2 regions of the Pseudomonas sp. HP_01 genome follow, and region 1 is predicted to be linked to the other one. Evidence: predicted binding sites of a transcription regulator. Region 1 holds the regulator's gene; the other holds the start of a gene.
What was found. Region 1 encodes FliA, which starts transcription of late flagellar genes. Its sites were predicted from a motif close to CTAAAGTTTNNNNNNNNNNNGCCGNTAA; they were not measured.
Positions count from the first base shown of each region.

Region 2: the regulator FliA is predicted to act here: its motif matches at 2,152-2,179, upstream of ACYAR8_RS18340 (methyl-accepting chemotaxis protein).

Region 1 is NZ_JBTOPV010000022.1:46,307-51,134, reverse strand. Features, by position in the region: gene ACYAR8_RS13570 (chemotaxis protein CheA) at 1-109, opposite strand, end outside; gene ACYAR8_RS13565 (protein phosphatase CheZ) at 255-1,043, opposite strand; gene ACYAR8_RS13560 (chemotaxis response regulator CheY) at 1,063-1,437, opposite strand; gene fliA (RNA polymerase sigma factor FliA) at 1,681-2,424, opposite strand; gene fleN (flagellar synthesis regulator FleN) at 2,421-3,254, opposite strand; gene flhF (flagellar biosynthesis protein FlhF) at 3,373-4,716, opposite strand; gene flhA (flagellar biosynthesis protein FlhA) at 4,728-4,828, opposite strand, start outside.
Region 2 is NZ_JBTOPV010000034.1:197,664-202,491, reverse strand. Features, by position in the region: gene ACYAR8_RS18340 (methyl-accepting chemotaxis protein) at 489-2,108, opposite strand; partial or broken gene ACYAR8_RS18335 (methyl-accepting chemotaxis protein) at 2,245-2,607, shown strand; gene ACYAR8_RS18330 (ATP-binding protein) at 2,912-4,828, opposite strand, start outside.

The DNA.
Region 1 (4,828 bases):
CGTCCGGCCGGCTTTCCAGCTCGACCAACTGCTCTGACAACAGCTCGAGAATCTCGCCGGCCTCTACCAGAAAATCCTGAAGGATTTCTTCATCGGCGCCGAAGCTCATTGGGGGGTGCTCCTAAAATTAACCGTCAAACCGATCCAGAGGCTGCACTGACGGCCTGCGCGCATTGCCTTCGCCGAAGCATTGGCGCGCGGGTCCAGCAGCCACTTTCACAGAAAACCTGAAGTCTGAAATCAGAATGACCGAATCAGAATCCGAGGCTGGATAGCAGATCGTCAACATCATCCTGTCCGGATACAACGTCTTCACGTTTATCGGCATGAATCTGCGGACCTTCACCCTTGGAGTGAAGTTTTTCTTCTTCTTTTTGCTGACGGAACACTTCCTGGTCGTGCTCGATGCCCGCGAAGCGGTCCACCTGGCTCGCCATGAGCACCAGCTTGAGCAGATTGCGCTCGACTTCGGTGACCAGCGTGGTCACGCGCTTGATCACCTGACCGGTGAGGTCCTGGTAATCCTGCGCCAGCAGAATGTCGTTCAGGTGCGCGGAGACTTCGGTCGTCTCCTTCTCGCTGCGGGTCAGGAACACATCGACGCGGCGGGCCAGATCACGAAACTCTTCGGCGCTGATTTCGCGGCGCATGAAGCGTCCCCAATCGGCGCTCAACGCCTTGGCGTCATCACTGAGCCCGTGCATCAACGGCGTGCTTTGCTCCACCAGGTCCATGGTCCGGTTGGCCGCGTTTTCGGTCAGCCTGACCACGTACGACAGCCGCTCGGTGGCGTCGGTGATCTGGGAGACCTCCTCGGCCTGCGGCATGTTCGGGTCGATCTGGAAGTTGACGATCGCGCTGTGCAACTCGCGCGTCAGTTTGCCGACTTCCTGATACAGGCCTCGGTCGCGGGTCTGGTTAAGCTCATGGATCAGTTGCACAGCGTCGCCGAACTTGCCTTTTTCAAGGCTCGCGACCAGCTCTTGTGCGTGTTTCTTCAGGGTTGACTCAAAGTCACCCATTGTCGAATCTTTGGAATCCATAGCGCCCTCGCAGCGGACATCAGCTATTGACGCGCTCAAATATCTTTTCGATTTTTTCTTTGAGCACTTGCGCGGTGAACGGCTTCACCACGTAGCCGTTCACACCGGCCTGAGCGGCTTCGATGATCTGCTCACGCTTGGCTTCGGCAGTAACCATCAGCACCGGCAGGCTGCGCAGACGCTCGTCGGCACGCACCTGACGCAACAGGTCGATGCCGGACATGCCGGGCATGTTCCAGTCAGTGACGAGGAAGTCAAAGGCGCCGCTTTGCAGCATCGGCAATGCGGTGAGACCGTCATCTGCTTCGGCCGTGTTGGTGAACCCAAGGTCACGCAACAGGTTTTTAATGATCCGCCGCATCGTTGAGAAGTCATCAACGATGAGGATTTTCATGTTCTTGTCCAATTCGACCTCCAAGCAGTCTTTAACGCGTGCAGCACCTGAACGCGCGTCCAATCAATACCGGCTGTGCCGAACATGAAGAGGGGGTTTGATCGACCGGGACGAGCGCAGCGAAACCGGATCATCTACGACCCGGTTCGACCGACTCCTGCCATGTCTCTTCTGCTTCCCGCTCACGTCTTGCACAGCCGGTCTTACAAGCAAAACACGCAGGCCTCACGGCCTGCGCCTGATTCACGAACGTGCGCGCCACTCGCCAAGACGACCGCGCAACCGCGCTGCGCATTGGCTGTGCAACTGACTGACCCGCGATTCGCTGACCCCCAGGACCTCACCGATTTCCTTGAGGTTCAGCTCTTCGTCGTAGTACAGCGACAACACCAGACGTTCACGTTCGGGCAAATTGGCGATGGCCTCGGCCAGCGCAGCCTGGAAGCGCTCGTCTTCCAGATCCCGCGACGGTTCGAGGGACTGGCTCGCGCCGTCCTCGTGCAGCCCTTCATGTTCGCCGTCCTGCAACAGGTCGTCGAAACTGAACAGGCGGCTGCCCAGGGTATCGTTCAAAATCCCGTAATAATCGTCGAGACTCATTTCAAGTTCGGCAGCAACCTCGTGATCTTTAGCGTCACGACCGGTTTTTGCTTCAATTGCACGAATTGCGTCGCTGACCATGCGCGTGTTGCGGTGGACCGAGCGCGGTGCCCAGTCCCCCTTGCGCACTTCGTCAAGCATCGCGCCACGGATACGAATACCCGCGTACGTCTCGAAGCTGGCCCCTTTGGTGGAGTCGTATTTGGTCGACACTTCGAGCAAACCAATCATGCCCGCCTGGATCAAGTCCTCGACCTGAACACTTGCTGGCAGACGCGCCAGCAAGTGGTAGGCGATTCGTTTGACCAGCGGGGCATAACGCTCGATCAGCTCATACTGGGAGTCTTTGGACGATTTGCTGTACATGCGATAGCCACTTGCTGTCATGAGACGGGCCCTGCGCTGGTGTGATGCACGAGGCGCTCTACGAAAAATTCCAGGTGACCGCGCGGGTTCGCCGGCAGCGGCCAAGTGTCGACTTTCTGCGCAATGGCCTTGAACGCCAGGGCACATTTGGAACGCGGAAACGCTTCGTACACGGCGCGCTGCTTCTGCACGGCCTTGCGTACGCACTCGTCGTACGGCACCGCGCCTACATACTGCAGGGCCACGTCGAGAAAACGGTCGGTGACTTTCGTCAGCTTGGCGAAGAGGTTGCGCCCTTCCTGCGGGCTCTGGGCCATGTTGGCCAGGACGCGGAAGCGGTTCATGCCGTAATCGCGGTTGAGCAGTTTGATCAGGGCGTAGGCGTCGGTGATCGACGTGGGCTCGTCGCACACCACCAGCAGCACTTCCTGGGCGGCGCGGACGAAGCTCACCACCGATTCGCCAATACCGGCGGCAGTATCGATGACCAGCACATCGAGGTTGTCGCCGATGTCACTGAAGGCCTGAATCAATCCGGCATGCTGCGCCGGGGTCAGGTGGACCATGCTCTGGGTGCCCGATGCCGCCGGCACAATGCGTACGCCGCCCGGCCCCTGCAGCAGGACATCGCGGAGCTCGCACCGCCCCTCCATGACGTCAGCCAGGGTGCGCTTGGGGGTCAGGCCCAACAATACGTCGACGTTGGCCAGACCCAGATCGGCGTCCAGCAGCATGACGCGACGTCCCAGCTCGGCCAGCGCCAGTGAAAGATTCACTGAAACGTTGGTCTTGCCTACGCCACCTTTGCCACCGGTTACCGCGATAACCTGTACGGGATGCATGCTGCCCATGTTAGTTGTTTACCTTGTCTTGCTTAGACCTAAGCCACATGTCGGGCTGCACGTTCAGTGCCTGAACAATGCCTGGCAGACCATCGATGCAGGAAAATTCCACTGTCATTTTCTCTACCTAGCCCGCGCGCTTGCCGGTGCTGTGATAAAGATCCGCAAACATATCCGCCATCGCTTCCTCGCTAGGCTCCTCCTGCATCTGCACGCTGACAGCCCGGCTCACCAATTGGTGCCGACGCGGCAAATGCAGATCGTCCGGTATCCGTGGGCCATCCGTCAGATAGGCCACAGGCAGTTCGTGTGTCACGGCCAGGCTGAGCACTTCGCCCAGGCTGGCCGTTTCGTCGAGCTTGGTCAGGATGCACCCGGCCAGGCCGCAACGTTTGTAACTGTGATAAGCCGCTGACAGCACCTGCTTCTGGCTGGTTGTTGCCAACACCAGGTAGTTGCGCGCCTTGATGCCACGGCCGGCGAGGGTTTCCAGTTGCAGACGCAGTGCCGGATCGCTGGCTTGCAGGCCGGCGGTGTCGATCAACACCACGCGCTTGCGCAACAGCGGCTCCAGTGCCTGTGCCAGGGACTGGCCCGGGTCGACGTGGGTGACCGGTACATTGAGGATCCGGCCCAGGGTTTTAAGCTGTTCCTGAGCGCCAATGCGGAAACTGTCCATGCTCACCAGCGCGATATTTTGCGCGCCGTATTTCAACACATATCGGGCCGCCAGTTTAGCCAGCGTGGTGGTTTTACCCATGCCGGCAGGGCCGACCATGGCAATCACACCACCCTCTTCCAGCGGCTCGACGTCCGGAGTGGCAATCATGCGGGCCAGATGGGCCAACAACATGCGCCAGGTATGGGCCTGATCACCGGATTCCGGGACCATCGCCAGCAGATCGCGGGACAGCGGGCCGGAGAGGCCGACGCGTTGCAGACGGCGCCACAGATTGGCCTGCTGCGGACGGCTGCCTTGCAGCTGGTTCCAGGCCAGCGAGCCCAGCTGGACTTCCAGCAGTTCGCGCAGGCCGTTCAATTCGGAGCGCATCGCTTCGTAAGCACGGTCGCCTACGGCAGGCTCGGCGTTGCGCTCGGCACGCTCGGCGGCCACAGCGGCGTGGATCGACGGGCGGAACGGTTCTTCCAGGGTCGGTTCGATCTGCTTGCTGTCATCCATCGCCAGACCGACGAACAACTGGCGATTGGCAACAGTGTCCAGCTCGCTGCGGTGGGTCAGTTCAGCCTGAGCGGTGACGATGCGCGATTGAGTCTTGCGCAGCTCTTCTTCGAGTTCGATGTTCGGCACACGTGGGGCCAGCGCAGACAACTTGTAATCCAGGGCCGCGGTCAGTTCCACGCCGCCGGCGATCCGCCGGTTCCCGATGATGGCGGCTTCAGCGCCCAGCTCATCGCGAACCAGTTTCATGGCTTGTCGCATATCGGCGGCGAAAAAACGCTTAACTTGCATGACTCACTACCTCAGCCGTTAGGCCCGACAGTCGCTACGATGGTGACTTGCTTATTGTCAGGAATTTCCTGGTAAGCCAAAACATGCATATTCGGTACAGCCAACCGTCCAA
Region 2 (4,828 bases), on a different contig from region 1:
TGGGCGGATCTCCATCAAATTCTAGATAGAGAGCGCGGTTGACCGGCGACTCGCGAGTTGCAGCTTGCTCGGCTCTCCCGGTCATGCGCGCCAATGCGCACTAGCATCACTGACCAAAATTTGGAGTCTCGCAGTGGTTGGCGACGTGTGGCGGCTGAGCCTGCAAAACATTTAAGCCATGTCCATGCTGTCTTCTTCGCGGGGAATGCCCCAGTTGCTTGACCTCCGTGGCCAGATACCCCTTGTGCATATAGTCAGCCAGCACGAAAAAATTAGCCATATGAACACAAGCGTAAGCGTCCGACCAACTCACCTTCCTGGCGCCGATGCCAAAGGTGATGGTGTCCACCCAATTTGGGTGGACACCATTTCTAGCCTTTTAAGCGGGTCTTCCAATGCAGCCACGACGCCGCCGCTATTCTAAATCCTAGAAGACCTAGTAGGCCAAGAGCGCGCCAAGCTCGGAGCTTGGGTAAGCAACTCCTAATTCACACTACGAATCGGTTAACCAACTGATTCAGATCAACAGCCAATTTTGACATTTCACCGCACGCACTAGCTGTCTGGCTGGCACCTGCAGCACTCTGGGTCGCCAGCTCGCGAATGCTGACCAGATTTCGGTCAACCTCACGGGCGACATGTGATTGCTCTTCAGAGGCCGTCGCGATCATGAGGTTGCGTTCATTTATTTGAGAAATGGCCGTTGATATCTGATCAAGTGAGGTACTGGCCTCTTGAGCGACGCCAAGCGACTCGTTCGCTAGCTCTCTGCTCATGCTCATGGCTTGAACAGCCAGATCAGAATCGTTCTGAATGGCCGCAATCATCTGCTCAATTTCCTGCGTAGACGCCTGGGTGCGATGAGCCAATGCCCTTACTTCGTCAGCAACCACTGCAAATCCCCGACCTTGCTCGCCAGCTCGTGCGGCCTCGATTGCGGCGTTCAATGCCAGCAGATTAGTCTGCTCGGCAATCGCTCGAATCACCTCGACAACTTTACTGATGCTCTGAGCACGATCTGATAAACCTTGAATTTGTTCACTAGTGTTTTCAACGTTTCCGTTTAGCTTTTGAATAGACTTCAATGTATGAGCGACTCGTTCCAAACCTACCTGGGCATAGCCTTGGGTACGCTTTGACTCTTCGGACGCTGACTCCGCATTACGAGCTACCTCATCAACTGCCGCGCTCATTTCGGTGACCGCTGTGGCTGCTTGATTGACCTCGTCATTTTGTGCGACAAGCCCCCTACTTGACTCTTCAGTGACCGCTGTCATCTCTTCCGATGCAGAGGCTAGTTGGGTGGACGAATCGGAGATCTGCATGATCGTAGTGCGCAGGTTTTTTTGCATCTGCGCGAGCGCTTTCAACAGTCGCCCTGCTTCATCAGTTCCGCTGACCAACACTTCTTTGGAGAGGTCACTGGCGGCTATACGCTCAGCAACAGTCAGTGCATCATTGATCGGAGAAGTAATGCTTTTCGTCAGCAATGATGCCAATCCAACCGTCAAGATGACCACGCCCATTATAAGGCCGACAACAAGCCAAAAGCCGCCGTTGTAGAGATCGGTCGCGCTTTGCCCAGCCTGTGCAGCACCTTCGTCGTTAAAGTTCGTCAATTCCTTAATCTGCTGCTCCATGGTATTCGTCAAGGGGCGGATGTTGGTCTTTCCAAGCTCAACCGCAGCAGCAATGTCACCCTTCCTCAGCAACGGTTCGAGAATATCCAGCTCTTTAGAGTAGGCATCGGCACTGTTTTTTACGGGTGTGTAGAACGAACGTTCTTTATCACTGGCTATCAAAGGCTCATAACCCGCCACCGCATCGGTGAACGCTTTACGGTAACCAGGAAAGTTTTCAAGGTTCTTTTGAAGAGACTGAGGGTCAGCAAACGCTCGCTGTGATTCGAGCCGAAGGCGGAGTGTCGCTTTATCCATCAATACAGTTTGTCGGATGCTAGCCATCCAGTTGAGTTCGATGTCTTTTTCGGAATCCCTAAGCTTTCCCATTTGCAGGACTGAGAATACGCCTAGTACAAAAACTAACCCAATAATCAACGCGAAAAACAGGGCGGCGCGAGGCGCTACGTTGAGATTTCTAAGGCGCATACGAAATTCCTATTTTCCAATGGTTATTGATAGATTAAACAGACTATCGGCAACAACGTTGTAAACTTTAAGGATGTAATCGAAAGTAGCATCGGCCTTGGCGCTGCCAACCATGCTTCATGGTGGCGCAGGGTGCCTATCGACCCAGGAAATCGAGCAGATGATCGCTGACATTCAGAACGATTCTGATCTGGCCGTGAAGGCGATGAATACGAGCAGAGACCTAGCGACCGAATCACTTGGCGTCGCCCAGGAGGCCAGTACCTCGCTGGATCAAATAGCCAGCGCCATTGTTCAGATCAACGAGCGTAATCTCATGATCGCCACGGCCTCTGAGGAGCAGTCGCATGTTGCGCGCGAGGTTGACCGCAATCTCGTCAGTATTCGCGAGTTGGAAACTCAGAGCGCCGCGGGTGCCAGCCAGACAGCAAGTGCATGCGGTGAAATGCCAAAACTGGCCGTGAACCTGAATCAGTTGGTTAACAGATTTGTTGTGTGACAAAAGCTTTAAGAGTACTGAGGGTAAGCCAGCACTGAAAAGCAACGTGCCAAAAATGCTCAAATTTTCGCATCGCCAGGCAATTCTGAAAAACCGGGATTGCCTGAAGCGTAATGAATGGTTGTTTCAAACATTAGCTGTCTAGCGAAACTGAATTTACAAAGTACACACGACTAATCTCAATATTTAGCCTGACTGAGTGTGTTCAGAAAAGGTGTAATGGCCGACGCTTACTGCTTAGCAATGCGAGGCTTTTTTGCATTACCACATCCTAAAAAAGGTATGGACACCGTGTTTCCCAGCGTCAATAGGAGCCCGCAATCGACCCTGAGCCGGCAAAATTATCAGAGACGAACTGATCCTCAGCCAGCATGCTCGCTACTCGACTAGCCAATAAATCCAAGGTGTATGGCTTGGTCAAAAGCTGCATGCTCGGGCCTAGGAAGTCCGCCCTAGCCAAGGCGCCTTCTGCGTAACCTGTCAAAAAAAGCACGGGCAGACGCGGTTTCAGTTGCTGCATAACCTCAGCCAACTGACGACCATTCATGCCAGGCAGACCTACGTCTGTGAGAAGAAGATCTATATCTGCCAGATCATTGAATACTCTCAATGCCTCCTCACCGTCCCGTGCCACATATACTCGATAACCAAGCTCTTCAAGAACGTCCTGGTTAATTAATCGCACAGAATCATCGTCTTCGACCAAGAGGATGCACTGGCCCTGGCCCATGGCGGCAATTTCGCAATCCCTGGATTTCTCAAGCTCGGACTTCATGTTTTCTGGCAGAGAGATTGAGACGGTTGTACCAACGCCCAGTGCACTGTCGATGGAAAGGCTGCCTTTGCTCTGATTAGCAAACCCATACACCATGGATAATCCCAAGCCCGTCCCTTGTCCGATGGGCTTTGTGGTGAAGAATGGCTCCATCACCTTTTCCAGGAGCGAAGGTGCAATACCACAGCCAGTGTCTCTGACCTGTATCGTCACCATAGCATTAGTACTCAGCTCAAGTATTGGCTCAACCTGCGTCACGATGGATATCGTTCCGCCATTGGGCATGGCGTCTCTGGCATTAATGACCAGATTAAGAATCGCATTCTCTAATTGGTTCGTATCGACCAATACCCAAGGCTCGTCGGCACATAGGTCTAGCTTGAGTATAATCTGCTCTGTCACGGTTCTTCGAAGCAGGTCTTCAAGTGATCCTATCAAATGATTGACAGAAACCGCATTGGCATCCAGTGATTGGCGTCGGGAGAAGGCCAGCAATCGGTGTGTCAACGACGCCGCTCGCTGCGCTGAACTCAGCGCGGCATCCATGAATCGCTCAACGCCATCGACTCTTCCTTTGGCCATGCGCACTTTAATCAAGTCCAGCGCACTGATCACGCCGGTGAGCATGTTATTAAAGTCGTGTGCAATGCCACCCGTGAGCTGACCCACCGCCTCCATTTTCAAGGACTGTCGCAGTTGATCCTCGGCGCGGGCTCTTTCTGCACTTTCTGATTGCAGCAGATCAACAGCCTGACTCAGCTCTTTAGTACGCAACTTTACCTGAGTTTCCAGCTCTTCATTAAACCGCCGAAGACTTAGCTCAGCCTGCTTCTCTTCGTTAATATCCACAATGACCGATGCGGCACCGATGATCTGATGGGTTTCATCATACAGCGGCACAGCACTCACCCTCATCCAAGACTCTTGCATGCCGTCGAGCCTGCGGTAGAAGTCTACTCCCGTCGCAGGGTCGCCTCTCAATGCTCTAGCACCCGGGAACATCTGAGGCTCAAGCATTTTCCCCTGGTCATCCAGCGCGACCCACCGAGCCGCTCCGTCTGGTTGCTTGGAGGGGATGAGACCTCCAGGTACGTACTGGCGATATAGAGGGTTGCTGATGACTGAAGCCCCGTCCGTGTCCATGAAACAAACTCCAACGGGAATATTTTCGAGCAGGATGCTCAGGCGACTGCGCTCTTTTGCAAGTTGATCCAAACTTTCGCGCATTTCAAATTGGCGCTCACGAGAGCGCCACGCGGCACCTACAGCGCTCAAGAGTGATGTTGAGCTAAGAGGCCTTTCCAAAACGATCACGTGACCTGCCGATTTAGGTAGGCGGCGCCTTGCTAGCTCTGTGTCTCTTCCCGAGCGTCCGTTGCTAGATGCAAGCAATATGATGGGTATTTCAGACCAGCCCGGCTGGTTACTCAGGGCGCCTGCGAGGCT